DNA from 2 places in the Micromonospora sp. NPDC005161 genome. Region 1 is predicted to be linked to the other one. Evidence: riboswitches for the same ligand, from Rfam matches in the RefSeq annotation. Region 1 holds a riboswitch; the other holds the start of a gene.
The links. A riboswitch is a leader RNA that binds a small molecule or an ion and turns the genes downstream of it on or off. The one in region 1 is predicted to bind cobalamin.
Positions count from the first base shown of each region.

Region 2: linked by a shared signal. The riboswitch ahead of cobO (cob(I)yrinic acid a,c-diamide adenosyltransferase) and the one ahead of ACWD5O_RS20375 (acyl-CoA thioesterase) in region 1 are both predicted to bind cobalamin.

Region 1 is NZ_JBSFYQ010000020.1:121,482-131,000, reverse strand. It holds gene ACWD5O_RS20400 (hypothetical protein) at 1-1,153, opposite strand, end outside; gene ACWD5O_RS20395 (hypothetical protein) at 1,629-3,698, shown strand; gene ACWD5O_RS20390 (hypothetical protein) at 3,691-5,346, shown strand; gene ACWD5O_RS20385 (DUF1877 family protein) at 5,527-6,051, opposite strand; partial or broken gene ACWD5O_RS20380 (RNA polymerase subunit sigma) at 6,103-6,219, opposite strand; cobalamin riboswitch at 6,599-6,812, shown strand; gene ACWD5O_RS20375 (acyl-CoA thioesterase) at 7,010-7,456, shown strand; gene ACWD5O_RS20370 (LysE family translocator) at 7,460-8,086, shown strand; gene ACWD5O_RS20365 (DUF2306 domain-containing protein) at 8,149-8,808, opposite strand; gene ACWD5O_RS20360 (response regulator) at 8,910-9,519, opposite strand, start outside.
Region 2 is NZ_JBSFYQ010000011.1:180,083-189,601, reverse strand. It holds gene ACWD5O_RS13940 (MFS transporter) at 1-776, shown strand, start outside; gene ACWD5O_RS13935 (class I SAM-dependent methyltransferase) at 929-1,687, shown strand; gene ACWD5O_RS13930 (fluoride efflux transporter FluC) at 1,875-2,366, shown strand; gene crcB (fluoride efflux transporter CrcB) at 2,363-2,725, shown strand; gene cobO (cob(I)yrinic acid a,c-diamide adenosyltransferase) at 2,820-3,431, opposite strand; cobalamin riboswitch at 3,558-3,734, opposite strand; gene ACWD5O_RS13915 (hypothetical protein) at 4,010-4,345, opposite strand; gene ACWD5O_RS13910 (RNA polymerase sigma factor) at 4,472-5,047, shown strand; gene ACWD5O_RS13905 (hypothetical protein) at 5,040-5,759, shown strand; gene ACWD5O_RS13900 (hypothetical protein) at 5,888-6,382, shown strand; gene ACWD5O_RS13895 (hypothetical protein) at 6,409-7,074, shown strand; gene ACWD5O_RS13890 (aldo/keto reductase) at 7,124-8,020, opposite strand; gene ACWD5O_RS13885 (MFS transporter) at 8,094-9,359, opposite strand.

The DNA of each region.
Region 1 (9,519 bases):
TGCTGCGGCCACCGATGTGCCCGATCGCCTGAGTAGCGGCGAGGGCGATAACCGAAGGGAGCCCGGTTGCTGTGGTCAATCGTTCGATCATGGGGCGCTGCTCCGACGTGCCGACGATCCGGAGCGCCTCGATAATGGTCAGCGCCTCTTCTGTCGGGCCGCTGGCGGCGCTGATGGCCAGCTCGGAGGCGAGCGCCGCGGCGAGAGGCTGACGATACGGCGTGCCGGAGAGCAGCATCGCGGCGTACATCCGGACGTCGAAGACCGGGCTGAACAGCATCTCGTCCAACAACGCCGGGAGCAGCCGGTCGTGGAAATTGGGCACCACGAACGGTGTCCGGACCAACGTCGCGCCCACGAGCCGGGTGACCAGTACCTGGGCTGCGTCCTCGTCGGCAGGGCGTTCGGCCTCCAGCGCCGGCCGGGCCGGGCCGAGGGTCAGCGCCCGGCCGAGTTGCGCCGTGGACCGTGCGGAGTCCGTTGGCAGCCGCCGTAGCAGCTCGGCGGCGAGCGGCTGCGCCCTCTCGTAGGTGGCAGGGTCGAGCACCAGGTCTTGGACGACCGGTAGGAGCCGCTGTAGCTGCGGTCTGGTGAAGTGTCCGTACCGCAGCTTCCGGACGCAGCCGAGCAGGGCTCCGTACTGAGCCCGGTCGTTGGTGGGGTTGGCGAGTTGCGCGAGTAGGTGCCGGCTCGCGTCCGGATGGGAGCTGCCGTCGAGGATGCTCACCGTCTCGACGAAGACCTGACCCGTTCGGTCGGCCGCGAGGTCGGCGCAGGCGGCGATGGCGGCCTGTTGGCCGACGGGGTGAGCCAGGAGCCGATTGAGCGCTTCGTGACGCTGCATCCATGCCAGCCCGTCGGCGATGATCATCTCTGACAGCAGTCGCTGCGCCATCTCGCGCCAGGCCGAGCGTGGCGTGATGACCTGGCGGGGGGCCGCGGCCAGCTGTGTGGTCAGCTCGTCCCATTCCGACCCGGTCACGATGCTGTCGGAGAGGATGAGCTCCAGCAGTTGCTCAATGCGCGCCAGCTTTTCGGTGGCGTGCGGATTTGCACCTCTGGCTAGCAGGGGAGAAGCGCTGACATCCGGTGCGAAGTACCGGTAAATGGTGTCAAGAAGTGCAGTGAGACTGCCGTCAGGAAGGTCAAGCAACTGCTCGTAGCGCCGTACGGCCAGGAACGGAACACGTACCGCAGCCGTTTCCCAGCGGGAAATGCGGTAGACGCTGGTGCGTTCCTGCCAGCAACCGCCCTGGAATGCGTCCGCGAACCCGGTGGCTGCCGCCCAGTCTTCTTCTTGCCCATGCAGCCGGTTGACGCGGAGCAGCCATGCGGCCCGGTCCTGGTGCGGTGGCCAGCCGGGTCGGACGGGTGTCTGGCGCGGTGAGCGGGGCGGTCGGCCTCGACGCCCAGTGAGTCGACTCCCGCTCCCCACAGCGCATTTATTGCACGCCGTTCAGCGGAGTGCAACAGCGCAGCCACGAACTGACACTGAACGTACCTTTGACTGACCGCCCAACCAGGACCGCCAATATCCGAGTGAAAGCTCCAGGTCGAGTCACGGTCATTCCGCCATGGATTCGGTGTTGGTTGGCAAGGGGTGGCCCGGACGTCAGCAGGGAGGACGGATGGAGATCATTCGCACCAGGAAGGTATCCGAGCTGGTCGCAACGGCCGGGTCGATGTCCCGTATCCCAGCGCAGCGCGGCGACACCGAGGGCGTGGGTCCGGAGCCGGTCCAGTCACCGCGTATGCCGTCGCTCGAGCAGGCGATCCGGACCGTGCCGGTGCCGTGGGCGCCGCCCCCGTTGTCCCGCGAGGGGGCCGCCGTAGGTCTCGCCTTCCTCGACATGGCGTTGCGGCAGAACCACATTCGCCGGCTCACCGAACGGCTCTCCTTCGTCGAGCACGGCGTGGCGAGCAGGACCACCGAGGTGGACGTCCGGTTGAGCCTGCTGGACCCGAGCCAGCGCGAGGCCAGCCACCTGTTCCAACGCCTCAGCAGCCGCAGCGCCCGGGACCCGGAACAGGAGCAACCCGCTACGCCCACCATCTGGGTACCGGTGACGCGCATCTCGAGGTTGAGCGTCTCGCCGATCGACGTCGTTGACGCGGCCGGGAACAAACTTCCCCGCCTGACCCAGTACGAGACGTCCCGACTGCTCGCGTCGGGTCTGTACCGACTGTTGAAGGGCATCCTGTCCAGCCGGCCGGAGTCGCGCCAACCGTCCAACGTGAGCCGGCTACTCCGCGAGGAACAGGCCCGATGGCTGCTACAGGCCGCCCTGCTCGCGCTCTTGACCGAACGCAGCAGGCCGTTGGGTGACGTCGAGCAGGGCGAGCACCGCATCCTTCGGCCCCCGCCAGCCGGCACCTCCGAAGCCCACGACTGCCGAGAACTCGTCGTGTCCGTGCTGCGCCAGTACGAGCCGCAGCTCGAGTCGTACGCGGACCTGCTCGACGTGGCCCTCAACAACTACCTCCTGGTCACCGCCCTCGACCTGACCAAGGACGACCACCTGCTGAGCTACGACGCGCCGGTACATCTGACCGAGCAGGGCCGCGCCGCCGACCGCGCCAGCGTCTGGTCCCGCTCGACTTCGGCCCGTTACCGCATCCAGTACCTGGCGCGGATCCCCGCGAGCCTGCGCTCCTACCACGTGGTCGCCGAAACCGAGCCCGGCGTCCATATCGAGGCGATGTCTCTCGTGACCGACGTGGACGAGGCGAACGCGACGGAGTTGACCGCGGATCTGCGCGCCCTCGCCGACCGGCAACGCAGGCACAAGCCGGGGCGGCAGACCGAGGCCCGCCTCCTGGAACTCGAACTGCAGTCAGCGCTGGGTCGCCTCTCCGAACTTCTCCGATCCCGGCGATGGGACGCCAGCCAGGCCGGGCTGGAGATGACGGACGCCGCGCTTCGGGGCAGCAGCCGGTTGGCGGACCTCTACCTGTCGGCTGAGCCGCTGGTCAACGAGCAGGACAGGATCGAGGCGCCCCTGCTGACCAACCCCACCCTGACCGCCGACAATCTCGATCAGGCGGCCGACGAGATCGAAGCACAGCAGCTCGGTTCCGACTTCTCCGTGGAGAACGACCAGGCGAGCAGCCGGGCGCACGCCTACTGGCGGCGCACCTCACCCCGATCGTCCGACGGCGAACACACCTCCGTGACCTGCACGCTGACCCTGCGAGACGCGACCGGGGTGCGCCCAGGCAGCGTCATCGCCTTCGCCCTCGCCGTGGCCACCACGATCTACCTGGTCGGCGCTCTGCTCGCCGGAAGTCCGTGGCCCTACGGCCGTTCCGCCAACGGATCCTCGAACGCGGACGCGGTGGTCGCGGTACTGCTGCTGGTGCCCGGATTCCTCTACACGAGGCTCGACCTCCCGATGCGACACACGATTCTCGGGCACCTTCGGCGACAGTCCCGGCGCCTGGCGCACCTGTCCATCGCGTCGGCCGTGGGAGCCTCCGCCGTCATCGCCACCGACGTCCACGGCCCCGCGCTGGGCGGGATGCTCGCCCTGACGACGGCGCTGCCTCTTCTGGCGGCGGCCATCCTGCACCGGCGCCTTGCCAAGCACCGCGACCTCGCACCCGCCCGCCTGTCTGCTCCGAGATGGCTTCTTACGCCGGCCGCCAAGCCAGTGCCGACGGACGCCGTTTTCCAATCGACTGGATGGCATCATGAGTGACGAAGAAGAAGCCTCCCCCGCCGCGCTGGCCGATCTCGCCCGAGCCGGATTTCTGATGGCGAGGCAGTCCCTGATGCAGGTGAACTTCGAGGTGCACCACGTCCTGGACCGGGGCGGCTACCTCCGTGACCTGTTCGACGACCGGGTTGCTGCCGGCCGGTCTCCGCTACCGCAACCCGACCATGGCATGGCGAACGGCAGCCGCGAAGCGCCGCCACCACCGGGCCAGACTCCGCGCGAGACCCTCTCCGCCGCCGCGCACGGGGTCGGGCTGGTCATCGGGACGTACGTCGGCGCACTCCCGCAGGGCATGCAGCGCCGGCGCCGGGGCAGCGATCTTCCGGTGGCACTCAGAGTCGATGACCGGTCGTCCGACTCGTGGGTCTTCCAGGGCACCGCGTGGCCCAACCCGACCTTCATCTACGAGTCGGGGCAGAAGTTCGAGGGCCTCATCCTGATTCAGGAGAAGACCACCCGGCGCTCGAGCTTCCAGAGCCGGGCGATCGCCGAGTTGATCGCGGAGGTATCGAGGATCGCCGCCGAGCACAAGGCACCTCTACTGTCCGTGCAGGGCCCGGTTCAGCTGCCCGCTCGGCCCGACGACGGAGAATGGCCGGTACCATCCGTCGTCGCGGTGCGTTTCGCCATGGCGCTCCGACGTGCCGGCGCCGAACGGCGCCTCAAGCTCTCCGAGGCGTTCGCGGAGTTCGCCGGCAAACGCGGTTACGGGTTCTGGCGGGCCGACATCCGGCCGGGCCACCGGCAAGGCAACTGGTATCTGGTCCGCCCGCACGACCGGTCGAGGGCCGAGAAGTACGCGGCCCGGGCCCGATGGGACGACGTGGAACCGCGGTGTTCCCTGCCCATCACCTTCGTCGGACCCGCCCGCGTCGGATCGACCAGCGCGATCATGTCCTACCTTCGCGAGTTCCCCGAACTGGGTGTGCTGGCCTGCTCGATCATCTCGCTGGACGACCTCGCCTTCATCCACCTGCAACTCGCCGTCAACCGGCTCCCACCCGGAGGAACCCAGGAGTTCGAGAGTGACCTGCGCCGTCGTGTCCGATCGGCGGGCGGGGACGACATGGAGGGCCGGACCAGTGCTCCGCAGGAGTTGCTCCCCGAGATCCTGCCGCTGGTGACGGGAAACGGCAATGGCAAGCCCGGCCTTGACAAGCTCACCGGCTTGACTGACCGCGCAGGCGACTATCAGGTCCTCACCGGGCCGACCATGCTCGTTCGACACGAGGGGAATGACCGCATCCCGCTCTGGTTCTCCTGGCGGGCCGCGGGCACCGACGACGGTCTCGCCGCACCCCTGATCGCCTTCATGGACGCACTCGCGGTGACGGGCCTAGCTCCCGCCCGCGGGGGAGCGAAGGAGATCGGGGCCCAGCCGAATCTCGACTACCTGGTGTGCCGGGATGTCGGCGAGTCGACGCTGCGCGGGCGAGGGAAGATCACTCTTCCCCGCCGTGTCCTCCGTCAATTCGCGGACACCAGACCCGACGTCATCGGCCCCCGGATATCCACCAACCTGGAGGATGCCTGGCGCGTGGAACTGGGCCGATACGCGCTACCGGGCGGCGTGGAAGTCTCGGTGGCGTGGATGGAGTACCGCCTCAACAACTCGACGACCTTGATGTGATCCCAGCCGGTGCGGACATCAGGGCATGGTTGTCGGGGTTGCCGCGCCGACGGGGCCGCCGAAGACCACCGCGCCATGACCAGCGCATCCGCTGCGGTGACCTCTTCGGCGGACCCGAAGGGGTCGGCTATCGCCGTCACGTGACTGGCCCTGACGCACCCTATGCCGATGAGCGTGCGTTCAGTCGAGCCAGCAGATCACCGCATCGCCGTCTTTGGCGGCTGCGGCGAAGAAGCTTCGGGCGTCTGGCAGATAGTGCGCCACCCACGCCAGCTCGCCGGGTTTTTCCCAGGTACCAGGGTAAATCTCGGCGCGGTTCAACTCCTGCGGGTCGACGCCGCGGATGAGATCGTCTTCGGTGAGTGCGGCCAGTTGCGAGGCAGCAGCCGCTACCTGGACCGGTGTCAGATAGGAGGGCGGCCCGTAGCCCCAGTCGTCCTCAAGGTTTTCGAGGAAGTCGAACATCTCGTCGCTGTCGGGTTCGACGTCTGGCAACTCCACGAACCTCTCGGCTCCCAGGACCAGCGGAATCCCGAAGCCAAGCCGGTCGAGTAGGAAGTCGAGCCCGTTCCATGCCTTGTCGGTGGCGGTCCAGCGTCCGGAGTTGTCGTCCCGTTCCGTCATCGCGATCTCGTAGGCCCAGCCGAGGTTGGTCCTGGCACATTCCAGTTCGTCCGGGGAAACGCGCAGCCAGTTGCCGTTCATGCTCACGACGCCAGCCTAGAAGCCGGCTGCGACAGTTCCCGCAACAGCGGGCGCGGCGAGGAAACGCCGGACCTGCTGCTGCGTGGCGCGGATGAACCGAGCTGCCGTGTCCTGGTCGCCCCGACCCGCCGCGAGGGCCCACGCGGTAATTTCGTCACCATCCGTCACCTGGTACCTCCGTGTCCGGTGCCGCCGGCGTCAAGGGCTACGACATCCGCGGCCAAACAATACGACGGGTTGTAGTAGGTGTTCGGGTGAGCGTACGGGACGCCTTTCGCGGCCTCCGGTCACCGGTACGCGCGAATGGTGTCGCTGGATCAACCCGGTGCCGGTCAGCGACACCTCGAATGGCCTGGTCGCTGCCCGGGTCTGCGCCGGTGGCGGCGCGGCCGCGGCGTACGCGCCAGGTACGTGGTGGTCGACGCCCAGGACGAGGGGCAGTTGCGTGCGGTCAAAGAAGACGACGGATTTGAATATCTTCATCATGTGGATGACGACGCCCGCTCTGCCTCGCGGTCGCGTTGGCTGGGCTGCGTCGCGGACCCGCTATGCTCCTGACGGCGCTGGTTCGCCCGGTCGTGACTGGCTGGGCGTCGTAAGAGGGAACCCGGTGTGAGTCCGGGACTGCCCCGCAGCGGTGAGTGGGAACGACCGCCGTCATCAGCACTGGGCCCGAGGCCTGGGAAGCGACGGCCAGTAGGAGACCGGCGCAGCCGGCCATGCCCACGAGTCCGAAGACCTGCCCGTGCCGCGTACACAACCGTGTGCGCTGCCGTCGGCCTCGCGGGTGGGCTGAGCGGGTGACGTGCCGCGCGCGCTGTGCGTGGGTGCGTGCTCGTCAGCGTGTGTCCGCGTTCCGACGGTGTGGTTTCCCGAGGGACGGACTACCGCTGTGCACGACACCGCCACGATCGCCGGCCGAGCGCCGTCGGCCTCACACCTGACCCTGTCGCAGATCATGGATCAGCACCACACCAACCTCATGGGTACGGTGCACGGTGGCCGGATCCTCAACCTCATCGACTCCGTCGCCGGGGTGGTCGCCGCCCGCCATTCCGACGGACCGGCCGTCACCGCCGCCATCGACGAGACCGCGTTTCTCCGGGCGGTCCGGGTTGGCGACGTGGTCCATGTGGACGCTCGCATCACGTGGGCCGGGCGCAGCTCGATGGAGGTTGCGGTCAAGGTGACCGCTGACCGGTGGGACCGGGCGGTGCCGCCCACCGACGTGGCCACCGCGCACCTGGTGATGGTCGCCATCGATGACAACGGCCAGCCGCGTACGGTGCCGCCGCTGCTGCCGGAAACCGACGGTGACCGGCGCCGGTACCGAGAGGCGGAGATCCGCCGGGAGCACCGGTTGACTCTGAGGCGGGCGCTGCTTGACGGCGCCGGGGAGGGCTGAGACGTGCTCGGCCTCTCCGTGCCGGCATTGGCCGGCTACCTGGCCGCGATCGTCGTCCTCATGGTGACTCCCGGCCCGGACATGATGTTCGTGCTGGCCAACGCCACCTGCTACGGCGCTCGCGCCGGGGTGGTGGCCGCGCTCGGCGTCGCCGCGGGGGAGGCGGTGCATGTGGCGGCGGTCGTCTGCGGTCTCGCCGCGGTGATCTCAGCCTCGCCGGTGCTGTTCACGGCAATCCGCTGGCTTGGCGCGGCATACCTGATCATCCTCGCGGTGCAGGCCCTGCGTGGCGCCGGCACTTCGGCTTCCGATGCGTCGCAGCCCGGTGGTCGTGCCGGGCGCGCCTTCCTGCGTGGACTGGTCACCAACCTGCTCAACCCCAAGATGATTTTGTTCAGCGTGGCGTTCCTGCCCCAGTTCGTCGATCCGGCGGCGGGCAACACCACCGCCCAGCTGGTGCTCCTTGGCGCGCTGTTCGTCACGGTGCAGCTCACGGTCGACATCGCCTTGGGCGCGGGCGCCGGGCGACTCGCCGGCCGGCTCGCCGACGGCCGCTGGCCGCGGCGGATCAACCGAGTCTGCGCGGTCGCGTTCGTCGCGCTCGGACTACGACTGGCGGTCGGCTCGTAGCGGCGGCAGCCAAGTGGCCGGCGGATTCGGCTCGTCGTCCCCGGGGTCGCCGTCGGACGATGTCATCGGGCAGCAGCACGCGGCTGACGAGCCGGTCGAGATGACGTTGCGCGGGCCGGACGACGCAGGTACCACTCGGCCACGGCAAGGTTGATCAACCAACCGGCGAGCACCAGGCCGGCGCGAACGTTCCCATCGGGCTGTTCGCCGGTCGCGACCAGGTACGGCGCGTGCGTGAACGCCTGGGTGCCGGCCCCGAGGCCGATCGCGTAGCCGCGCACCATCCAGCGGCGGTGCGGTGCGAAGTGCCGGCGTAGCGCGGCGGCGAGGCCGAGCAGGATCGAGCCGGCCATGGCCGAGCCGAAGACGAGCCGCATGCCGGCGAGCACGTCGTTGTCATGGGCCGGAAGGTCGTACGCGAACGCCATCCAGACGCCGGAGAGCGCGACCGTCAGTCCGCAGGGGACAAGCACCCGGCCGGCGAGGCGGTGCCAGCGGCGTCGACGCAGGCTGGGTACGAACTGGAAGGCTCCGAGAGTCGTGTAGACCACCGCGCCGACGATGTGCAGCACCACCGGCAGCGGGTCGGCGACGAAGCGAGCGTTCGCCGGGGTGACCTCCGGTCCGGTGCCCAGCTCGGTGAGCCGTCCCGCACCAGCGATCATCGGTATCAGGCCCAGCAGGATCAACGCGGCCGGTAGCCGCCACTCGCGCATCGTCATGCCATCGATGGTGGACGCGGCACCCGCCCCGGCTCATCAGCACATGGGCCGCAATCGGGCCGGCCCATGGTCGTACGCCGTCGTCGTACTTGTGCCGGTCACTAGCGTGTCCGCCTGCGGTTGGTCTCGTACGCCCACATCGCCACCTCGACCCGGTTACGCACACCGAGCTTGGTCATCAGGCTGGTGATGTGCGACTTGACCGTGCTCAACGTGATGTAGAGCTCGTCGGCGATCTCCTTGTTGGTGCGTCCCCGCGCGACGGCGACGAGTACCTGCTCCTCCCGGTCGGTGAGCGCCTCGATGGGCTGCTTCGGCGGCGCGGCTGGACCCGCGTCGGCGAACGCCTTCAGCAGCCGCGTGGTGACGCTCGGCGCGATCAGCGCATCCCCGTTGGCGGCCGCGTGCACGGCCTGGCTGAGCAGGTCGGGGCCAGCCTCCTTGAGCAGGAAGCCGCGGGCGCCGGCACGCAGTGCCGCGTACACGTACTCGTCGAGGTCGAAGGTCGTGATGACGACCACCGCGAGCGGCTCCGGGACCGATGGCCCGGCGAGCGCCCGGGTGGCCTCGATGCCGTCCATGCCGGGCATGCGAATGTCGAAGAGACACACGTCGGGGCGGAGTCGCTGGGCGAGCTCGACCGCTTGACGGCCGTCGCCAGCCCCACCGACGACCTCGATGCCGGGCTGAGTGTTCAGGATGATGGTGAGG
Region 2 (9,519 bases), on a different contig from region 1:
TCGGCGTCCCCTTCGGCACCCTCCTCGGCCAGCACGTCGGCTGGCGTTCGACGTTCTGGGCGATCACCGGCATCGGGGTGGTCGCGCTGATCGGGCTGGCCCTGCTCATCCCCGGCCGCGGCACCGTCGACGCCCAACGCCCGGCCGGTGGGCTGCGCGGCGAACTGCGGGCCTTCACCCACCCGCAGGTCTGGCTCTCCCTGGTGATCACCGTGCTGGGCTTCGGCGGCATGTTCGGCGCGTTCACCTACATCGCCTACACGCTCACCGAGGTCAGCGGCTTCGCCACCAGCGCGGTGCCGTGGCTGCTGGTCCTCTTCGGCGTAGGGCTCTTCGTCGGAAACCTCCTCGGCGGCCGGGCGGCGGACGTGTCGCTGTCGCGCACCCTGATCACCGTCCTGGCCGTACTCACCGTGGTGCTCGTCGGGTTCGCCCTGACCGCGTCGAGCCCGGTGCTGACCGTCGCCTCGCTGGTGCTGATGGGCGCGTTCGGCTTCGCGACCGTCCCGCCGCTGCAGATGCGGATCATGCGGTACGCGCACCAGGCGCCCACCCTCGCGTCGGGCGCGAACATCGCGGCGTTCAACCTCGGCAACGCGCTGGGCGCCTGGGTCGGCGGGGTGACCATCGCCGCCGGGCTCGGCTACACCGCACCGATCTGGGCCGGCGCCGCGCTCACCCTGGCCGGCCTCGGTGTCCTACTCGGGGCGCTCCGGCTGGCCCGCCGCAGCGGGGCGCCGACGGCCGACGCGGACCTGGCACCGACCGCGGCCTGACCCGCGGCGGCAGTCGCGCGAGAGGAGAGCCGGGCCGGGCGGATGACCGACCCGGCTCCCCTGTGATCATCGCTCTGCCATGTTCTCGCAATTGCAAGTTATGTGCAACAAGGTCTGGACAAGTGTCTCGTTCGGTAACTAGCCTGATCCATATGACTCCTTACATCACGGATCCGTCGGCGTGGCAGGAGAGCTGGGACCGCCAGCAGGAGGCGTACCTACCGGACCGGGAGCACCGGTTCGCCGCCATGCTCGACGCCGTCGACGCGGTCCGCGACGGCCGGCCGCCGCGCGTGCTCGACCTGGCCGGCGGCACCGGCACCATCTCGCTGCGGGCGTTGACGCGTTTCCCCACCGCCGAGGTGACCCTGCTGGACCTCGACCCGGCGCTGCTGGCCATCGCCCGCGCCTCGCTGAACGACCGGGCCACCGTCGTCACCGCCGACCTCGGCGCCCCCGAATGGCGATCCGCCCTGCCTCACGACGAGTACGACGCCGTGCTCACCGCCACCGCGCTGCACTGGCTGCCGGCCGAGCGGCTCGGCCGGCTCTACGGCGAGGTCCGCGATCTGCTGCGGCCGGGAGGGATCTTCGTCAACGCCGACCACATGCCCGACGACACCCTGCCGGAGCTGACCAAGCGGCTGCTCGACCGGGCGCGGGACCGGCGGGCCGCCCGGTACGCCGCCGGGTCCGTGCTGTCCTGGTCGGACTGGTGGGACCGGGCCGGCGCCGATCCGGTGCTCGCCCCGCTGGTCGCCGAGCGGCACGCCATCTACCCGACCGGGCACAGCCCCGAGTGGAACCCCCCGGCCTCCTGGCACCTGGCCGCGCTGACCGCGGCCGGCTTCAGCGAGGTCGGCACGGTGTGGCGCGGCGGCACGGACGCCGCGGTCGCCGGGGTGCGCTGACCCACCAGCCCCGCCGGCCGGCGTCTGCCGCGCCGGTCGGCCCGGCGCTCGGTGGGTGGACGATATACTGACGCCGGAGCAGGAGCGCTCCCGGCGGTGGGGCCCGCCGTCCCGGGGACACCGGGAGAACCGCGACGCCGCTCGCCAACGGTCCCTGCCAGTGACACCGTGCTGGTGGGGAGGCATCATGTCCGGACCGCTCGACCCGCGTACCGACCCCGACGTCGACCTGCGCGTCCCCGCCGACCGTGGCGAGCTGAAGGCTCATCCCGCGGCATTGCTCGCGGCGATCGCGGCGGGCGGGGTGCTCGGCGCGCTGGCCCGGGCCGGCCTGCAACACGCCCTCCCCCACGCGCGGACCGGTTTCCCGTGGGCGACCTTCGGCATCAACCTGACCGGCTGCCTGCTGATCGGCGTCCTCATGGCGGTGCTCGGGCACGTCGGCGGCGGTCGACCGCTGGTCCGCCCGTTCCTCGGGGTCGGGGTGCTCGGCGGGTTCACCACCTTCTCCACCTACGCCGTGGACGTGCAGCAGGCGGTGGTCGCGGGCGCCCCGGTCACCGCGCTGGCGTACCTGGCCGCGACGGTGCTCGGCGCCCTGGTCGCGGTGTGGCTGGGTGACGCCGCCGCCGCTCGACTGCTCGACCGGGACCGCGACGACGGGCGGGCCGTCCGGTGACCGTGCTGCTCATCGTGCTCGGGGCGGCCGTCGGCGCGCCGCTGCGCTACCTCACCGACCGGGCCGTGCAGGCCCGGCACCACTCGGCGTTCCCGTGGGGGACGTTGACCGTCAACGTGTTCGGATCGCTGCTGCTCGGCGTACTCGTCGGGCTGCCGGCCGGCCCGGCGGTCAGCGCGCTGCTCGGCACCGGCTTCTGCGGCGCGCTGACCACCTACTCCACCTTCAGCTACGAGACGCTGCGGCTGACCAGGACCGGCAACCGGCTCCTCGCGCTGGCCAACGTGCTGGGCAGTGTGACCGCCGGGCTCGCCGCCGCGACCGTCGGCTACGTCCTCGCCCGGGCCCTGACCGGCTGACCCGTTCCCGGCCAGCGGAGACCGCTGCGGCCGTCCGGGCCGGCGCGGTCGTCGCCCATCGGGCGGGGCAGCGGCCACGACTCGGCGGCGGCGCTCACCACTCGATGCCCTTCTGGCCCTTCTGGCCGGCGTCCATCGGGTGCTTGACCTTGGTCAGCTCGGCCACCAGGTCGGCGGCGGCCACCAGGCGCGGGTCGGCGTCCCGGCCGGTGATGACCACGTGTTGGAAGCCGGGACGGTCGGCCAGGGTGGCCACCACCTCGTCGACGTCCACCCAGCCCCACGTCATCGGGTAGGTGAACTCGTCCAGCACATACAGCCCGTAGCGCTCGGCGGCCAGGTCGCGTTGGATCTGCCGCCAACCCTCCAGGGCGTCCGCGGCGTGATCGGCGTCGCCGCCACGCTGGATCCAGGACCAGCCCTCGCCCATCTTGTGCCACGCCACCGGCGCGCCGTGACCGGTGCGCTCGTGCACCTCGCCGAGGGCCCGGAAGGCGTTCTCCTCCCCCACCCGCCACTTGGCGCTCTTGACGAACTGGAACACCCCGACCGGCAGGCCGGCTGCCCACGCCCGCAGCGCCAGCCCGAAGGCGGCGGTGGACTTTCCCTTCATCTGTCCGGTGTGGACCATCAGCAGCGGCCGGTGACGTCGCTGCCGGGTGGTCAAACCGTCGGCGGGCACCGTGCTCGGCTTTCCCTGCGGCATCAGGCGGTACGACCGGGGCCGGGTGCGGCGGTGGGTGCGGCGGAGAGCCCGCCGAGCGGATCATGACGGTGTCCGTCAATGAAAGAGACGCCGTGCGTCATCGGGTCCTCCTCGGGTGTCCACGCCCTGGGGTACATCCCGACGGCCGAAGTATCCTGGCTTCCGGATCGACGCTCTCCCCCGGCCTTCCAACCGCAGACACGCGGCCGTGACTCACGAGGGGGGATCGCTCCCCGGTGACAGTGGCGGGACCGCGTCGGAATCACACCGACTTCCTTCACTGCCGTCAGGCCGCGAATGCTGCCACACCCGTCCGTCGCCGGTCAACGCCGACCCCGGCCTGGCCAGGCGAATGACTCTCATCGATATCTGGCGGTTGAGGCGTGCTCGGACGCCGCATCGGAACGCCCCGGGTCAATGCGACGCGTCCTTTGCTCTGCTTCAGCCAGCGCAACAGTGACGACGCCTTTTCGTTGCGCCCGGGTAAGCAGAGCAAAGGGTGCGCACACGTCCTCTGGCCTGCCCCGATCGCCCGGTGGGACGGCGGCTCACGGCCACCTCGACGGACGCGGCCACGCTCAGCGGGCGTGGCGTTCCGGGTGGGCACGGCTCCAGGTGCGCATCCGTTCCGGGTAGCCGGTGCGGGCCGCCTCGTACAGCGGCACCGCGTGCTTGCGGGCGATGGCGCCCGCCGCACGCGGGGTGCCGGTACGGCGACGGATCCACTCGCCGTCGTGTGCGATCGCCACCACCGTGGTGTCGGTGGCGGTGGTCTCCGGCTCCAGGTAGAACTCCACCCCCCGCCGGCTGGCGATGAACGCCTCGAGCGCGGCGAGGTCGTCCCGGGTCGCCTCCCGGTCCAGCTTCGTGGGGGTCGCCTCGGCGCCCCGGGCCCGCCGACTGAACCAGCCCATGACCGACTCCTCTCCTCGACGCCCATCCAGTGCACCACCGTTTCCTGGCAATACGCTGCACGCCGGGTGAGAGTGGGCTGACCGAGCCGCGGCTGGAACCCGCAGCGCGTGAGCGGTGTCATGAAGGTGACCCAACCGGAGGTACCCCTGGACGACGACGTGCTCGTCACCCGCGCTCGGGCAGGTGACCTGGAGGCGTACGACCTCCTGGTCGCCCGGCACACCGCGTCCGCGTACCGGACGGCGGTGCTACTCGGCGCGGGCTCGGACTCCGAGGACGTCATCCAGGAGGCCTTCGTGAAGGGGTACCGAAAGCTCTCCCGCTACCGGGCGGAGTCGTCGTTCCGCTCGTGGCTGCTGGCGATCGTCGCCAACGAGACCCGCAACCTGCACCGGTCACGCACCCGCCGCGACGGCCTCGTCCTGCGGGCCGCGGCGGCGAACCCGGCTTCGGAGATCGCCGAGGACGACGCGGTCGGCGCGGTCCTCGCCGGGGAGCGCCGCGCCGTGCTGGTGGACGCTCTGCGCCAACTGCCGGTACGCGACCGTGAGGTGATCGTCTGCCGGTTCTTCCTCGATCTCAGCGAGGAGGAGACGGTGGCGACGTTGGGCTGGCCGCGGGGCACGGTGAAGTCGCGGACGTCCCGGGCATTGGCGAAGCTCCGCGGCTTGCTCGACCGCGAGGAGGTCCGGAGTGGATGACCTCGAGAGGGAGCTGCGTGGCCTCTCCACCTGGCTGGAGACACCCGACGCGCCCGACGTGACCACGCGCGTACGCGCTCGGCTCACCGAGCCCCCGTCCCGGCGGCGTCGGTGGCGCGCCTACGCGGCGGCGGCGCTCGTCGCCCTGCTCGTGGCGGTGCTACCACCGGGACGGGCGGCCCTCGCCGACGCCGTCGCGGGGCTGCTGCGCTTCGCCGGAGTCACCGTTGTCACGTCGCCCGACCCGGTGCTGCCCACCGGCACCCCGTCGCCGTTGCCCGCGCAGCGAACCGCGGCCCTGGATGAGGCGCAACGGGCGGTGCGCTTCCCGATCCGCCTACCGGCGAAGCTCGGTCCGCCCGAGCGGGTGCTGGTCGCCGATCCCGACGACACGGGCGCCTACCGGGTGGCCACGCTGCTCTACCACGGGGGCGCGCTGCGCATCGACGCCTTCGATGGTCGGCTCGACCTGGCGTTCCACAAGCAGACCAGCCGGCCGGGAGCGGAGTGGGTCCAGGTCGACGGCGACTTCGCCGTCTGGGTCGGCGGCCCGCACGTCCTGGCCTACGTGGATCGCACCGGACAGGTCCGGATGGAGACCGCCCGGCTCGCCGCCTCGACCCTGATCTGGCAGGGGGCCGACGCGAGCTACCGGCTGGAGGGCGACCTCACGAGGGCCGAGGCGATCGAGATCGCCGAATCGCTGGACTAGGCGTACTCCCAGGAAAGCTCGGACGGGGAACTTGGCGGGCGCGTCCGGTGTCTTGATGGTGCGAGGACGTTCTGACTCATCGACAGGTATTCGGAAGGGGCGAGATGGGTGCATGGGGCAGGTTGCTGATGGGGTCGGTGCTCCTGCTGACGGCGTGCACGACGGCCGGCCGGTCGGCCACGCCGGTCGACGCGCCGACCAGCACGACCTCCGCGACCGCAGCGACGGGTTGCGGCCCGCGGATCGAGACGGGGTCCCTGCCCGACTGGGCGGACGCCGGGTTCAGCGGGGACGCCCGGGTCCCGCACGTCTTCGGCGCGAAGGGCGACATCGTGGCGGTGCTGTTCGCTCACCCGCTCGCTCAGGTCAGACAGGACGGGTCGAACAACAAGATCCTCTGGGTCTCCCGCCCTGCCTCGACATCGTCCGAGACGACGTCGCCGAAGGCCCTGGCGATCACCGCGACGCTGTACGGCACCGACACCAGGGTGACCCGCGAGGTCGCCGGCGGTCCGGGTCCGTCGATCATCGACATGCCGCACGCGGGTTGCTGGAAACTCGAACTCCGCTGGTCCGGGCACACCGACACGATGGATCTGGTCTACACCGACCGGCTGCCCTAGACACGTCGCCCCCTAGGCTGCGGGACGTGCCCAAGGACGTGCGGGAGGCGGCGGCCCGTAACAACGCCGAATGGTGCGACGTGGTCTGCGGCAGCCACGGGCTGGCCGGCCGGACCGACGCGGACGCCTGGTCGGTCCCCCGCCGCTCCCCAACCTGGTACCCGGACGCGGTCACGCTGCGCCCCGGCGTCGACGTCGATGCCCTGCTGGCCCGGATCGACGCCAGGCCCGGCGCCTCGGTGAAGGACAGCTTCGCCGACCTCGATCTGTCCCGGTACGGCTTCCGGGTGCTCTTCGACGCACAGTGGATCCACCGACCACCGCTGGATCCGCCCACCGGCGCTCCGCTGACCCCGGTCACCACGCCGACGGAACTCGCCGTCTGGGCGGCGGCGCACGGCGGCGGGTCGCTGTTCCGGCCGGCACTGCTGGCCGACCCCGGGGTACGGATACTGGCCCGGTACGACGACCGGGGCACGGTTCTGGGCGGCGCGGTGGTCAGCGGCGACAGCGCGTACGGGGTCTCCAACCTGTTCGCCCACACGGTGGACCCCCGCGAGATCTGGCACGGCGTCCTCGCCACCGTGCCCCGGGTACCACTGGTCGGCTACGAATCCGGCCCTGACCTGACCCCCGCCCTGACAGCGGGCTTCACCCAACAGGGCCCCCTCCGAGTCTGGCTCCGCGACTGACCCACCCCACTCCCCCACACCCCGGTGATCATGGAAGGCGGCGGCGGGGTCAGCCGAGCAGGGCCAGGTCTTCGGGGGTCAGGTGGAGGGCGGCGGCCGCCACGTTCGCCGTGAGGTGCGCCGGGTCGCCGGTGCCGGGAATGGCCAGCACGTGCGGCCCCTGGTGCAGGGTCCAGGCCAGGCGTACCTGGTGCGGGGTGACGCCGTGGGCCCGGGCGACGGCGTCCACGGCCTCGCCCTGCTCGGCGCTCGCGCCCGCCTCCCGGCCGGTGCCGGCCAACGCGAAGAACGGCACGTAGGCGATCCCCCGCTCGCCGCAGGACCGGACGAACTCGTCCTGCTCCCGGTAGGCGTCCACCCCGTAGTTGTTCTGCACGCAGACCACCGGCGCGATGTCCGCCACCTCCTCCAGCTGCCCGGGCCGGACGTTGGAGAGCCCGAGGTGCCGGATCAGCCCGGCGGCGCGCAGCTCGGCCAGGGCGCCGAACCGCTCGGCCAGCGGCACCGTGCCCGGTCCCCGGCCGAGCCGCAGGTTCACCACGTCCAGGCGGTCGAGGCCGAGCCGGCGCAGGTTCTCCTCCACCTGGGCCCGCAACCGCGCCGGGGTGACCGCCTCGGTGAAGCCGCCCACCAAGTCGTACCCGAAGCCGACCTTGGTGGTGATCACCAGATCCTCGGGGTACGGGGCAAGCGCCGCCCGGATCAGCTCGGTCGCGTAGCGCGCCGGGCCGATGCCAACCCCCAGGGTCCCGCCGGGCGAGACGTAGAAGGCGGCGGTGTCGATGTGGTTGACGCCCAGCTCCACGGCGCGGCGCAGCAGCGCGATCGCTCGGCCGCGGTCCGGGTTCGCGGTGATCCGCATGGAGCCGAAACCCATCCGATGCACGGCGCGGTCGCCCAGGGTCCAGCTGCCCGCCGCGGCGGCGGTGATCAAGTCGGTTGGCATCGGGCGACCGTAGCCAGCCGGGGCGCGCGGCGCAGTCGGCCGTGCGCCCGATACCGCTCGGCGGCGTTCCAGGTTAGATTTTCTGTGCTGGCGAGGTCGGTCCGGCGGCGCCCGGCGGGCGCAGCACCGGCACCAGCGCCAGGGTCGGCAGCAGCAGCAACGGCACCACCAGCAGCGCCTGCAGGATGCCGACCCGGTCGCCGAGCAGCCCCAGCAGCGGTGGCCCACCCAGGAACGCGGTGTAGCCGATCACCGCGACCACGCTCACCCGGACGGGCGCGTGCGCCTCCTCGTCGGCCGCCGCGCTCATCCCGACCGGGAAGCCCAGCGACGCGCCGAGCCCCCAGAGCGCGACGCCGACGATGGCGACCGGCCCCGAGCCGGCCAGCACGGCCAGGCCCGCGCCGAACGCGGCGAGCAGGACGGTGCTGGTGAGCACCGGCACCCGACCCCACCGGTCCAGCGCGACCGTGCCGGCGGTGCGACCGAGGGTCATGCCGACGACGAAGACGCCGAAGACCACCGCGCCGGCCGCCTCGCTCAGGTCCCGGCCGTCGACGAAGGCCACCGCCAGCCAGTCGTTGGCGCTGCCCTCGGTGAACGCCGCCACCAGCACGAAGAGCCCGATCAGCAGGGTGCGCGGCTCCCGCCAGGCGGCGAGCTGGGCGCGGCGGCGAGCGCGCGGGCTGGCGTCCGCCGTATCCTGCGCCTCGTCGACGACCGGCTGGGGCAGGAACGACCGGGCACCGAGCACGGTGCCGGCCAGCACCACCACCGCCACACCGGCGAGATGCGCGCCGACGGGCAGGTCGAACCGGGCCGCCCCGGCCCCGAGTGCCGCACCCGCCACCGATCCGAGGCTCCACGCCGCGTGGAAGCGGGGCATGACGGTACGCCCCAGGCGCCGCTCCACCGCCGCACCCTCGACGTTCATCGCCACGTCGCAGGCGCCGGAGCCGTAGCCGAACGCGGCCAGGCCCACCGCGACGACGACGACCGAACCGGCCACCGTGGCACCCAGCCCGGCGACGGTCAGGCCGACCGCGACCAGCACGGTGGCCAGCGTCACGGTGCGGGCCGCACCGAGGCGCTGGGCGAGCAGGCCGGAGGTGGGCATGGCGAGCAGCGCGCCGATGCTCATCGCGAGCAGCAGCAGGCCGAGCCGGCCGGCGGAGAGGTCCAGCGCCTCGCGGACCGCCGGCACCCGGGAGAACCAGCTGCCGACCGCCAGCCCGTTGAGGGTGAAGACGACGGCCACGCCGTTGCGGGCGGTCCGCACGGCCCGGGAGGGCGCCGGGGCGGTGGCCGGGGGGACGGGCGGACTGGTGGCGGCGCTCACGGGGACGGTTCCTCTTTCTCGGGGTGATCTCCTGGCACGATCGCACACCTGAGAGCGCTTCCACCACAACCGGGGTGACCGCCCCTTACCGCCGGTGGCCCAGCCGGGGCATGATGCCGGCAGGCGTCCGTCGGCCGGACGACTGGTCGGGGGAGGAAAC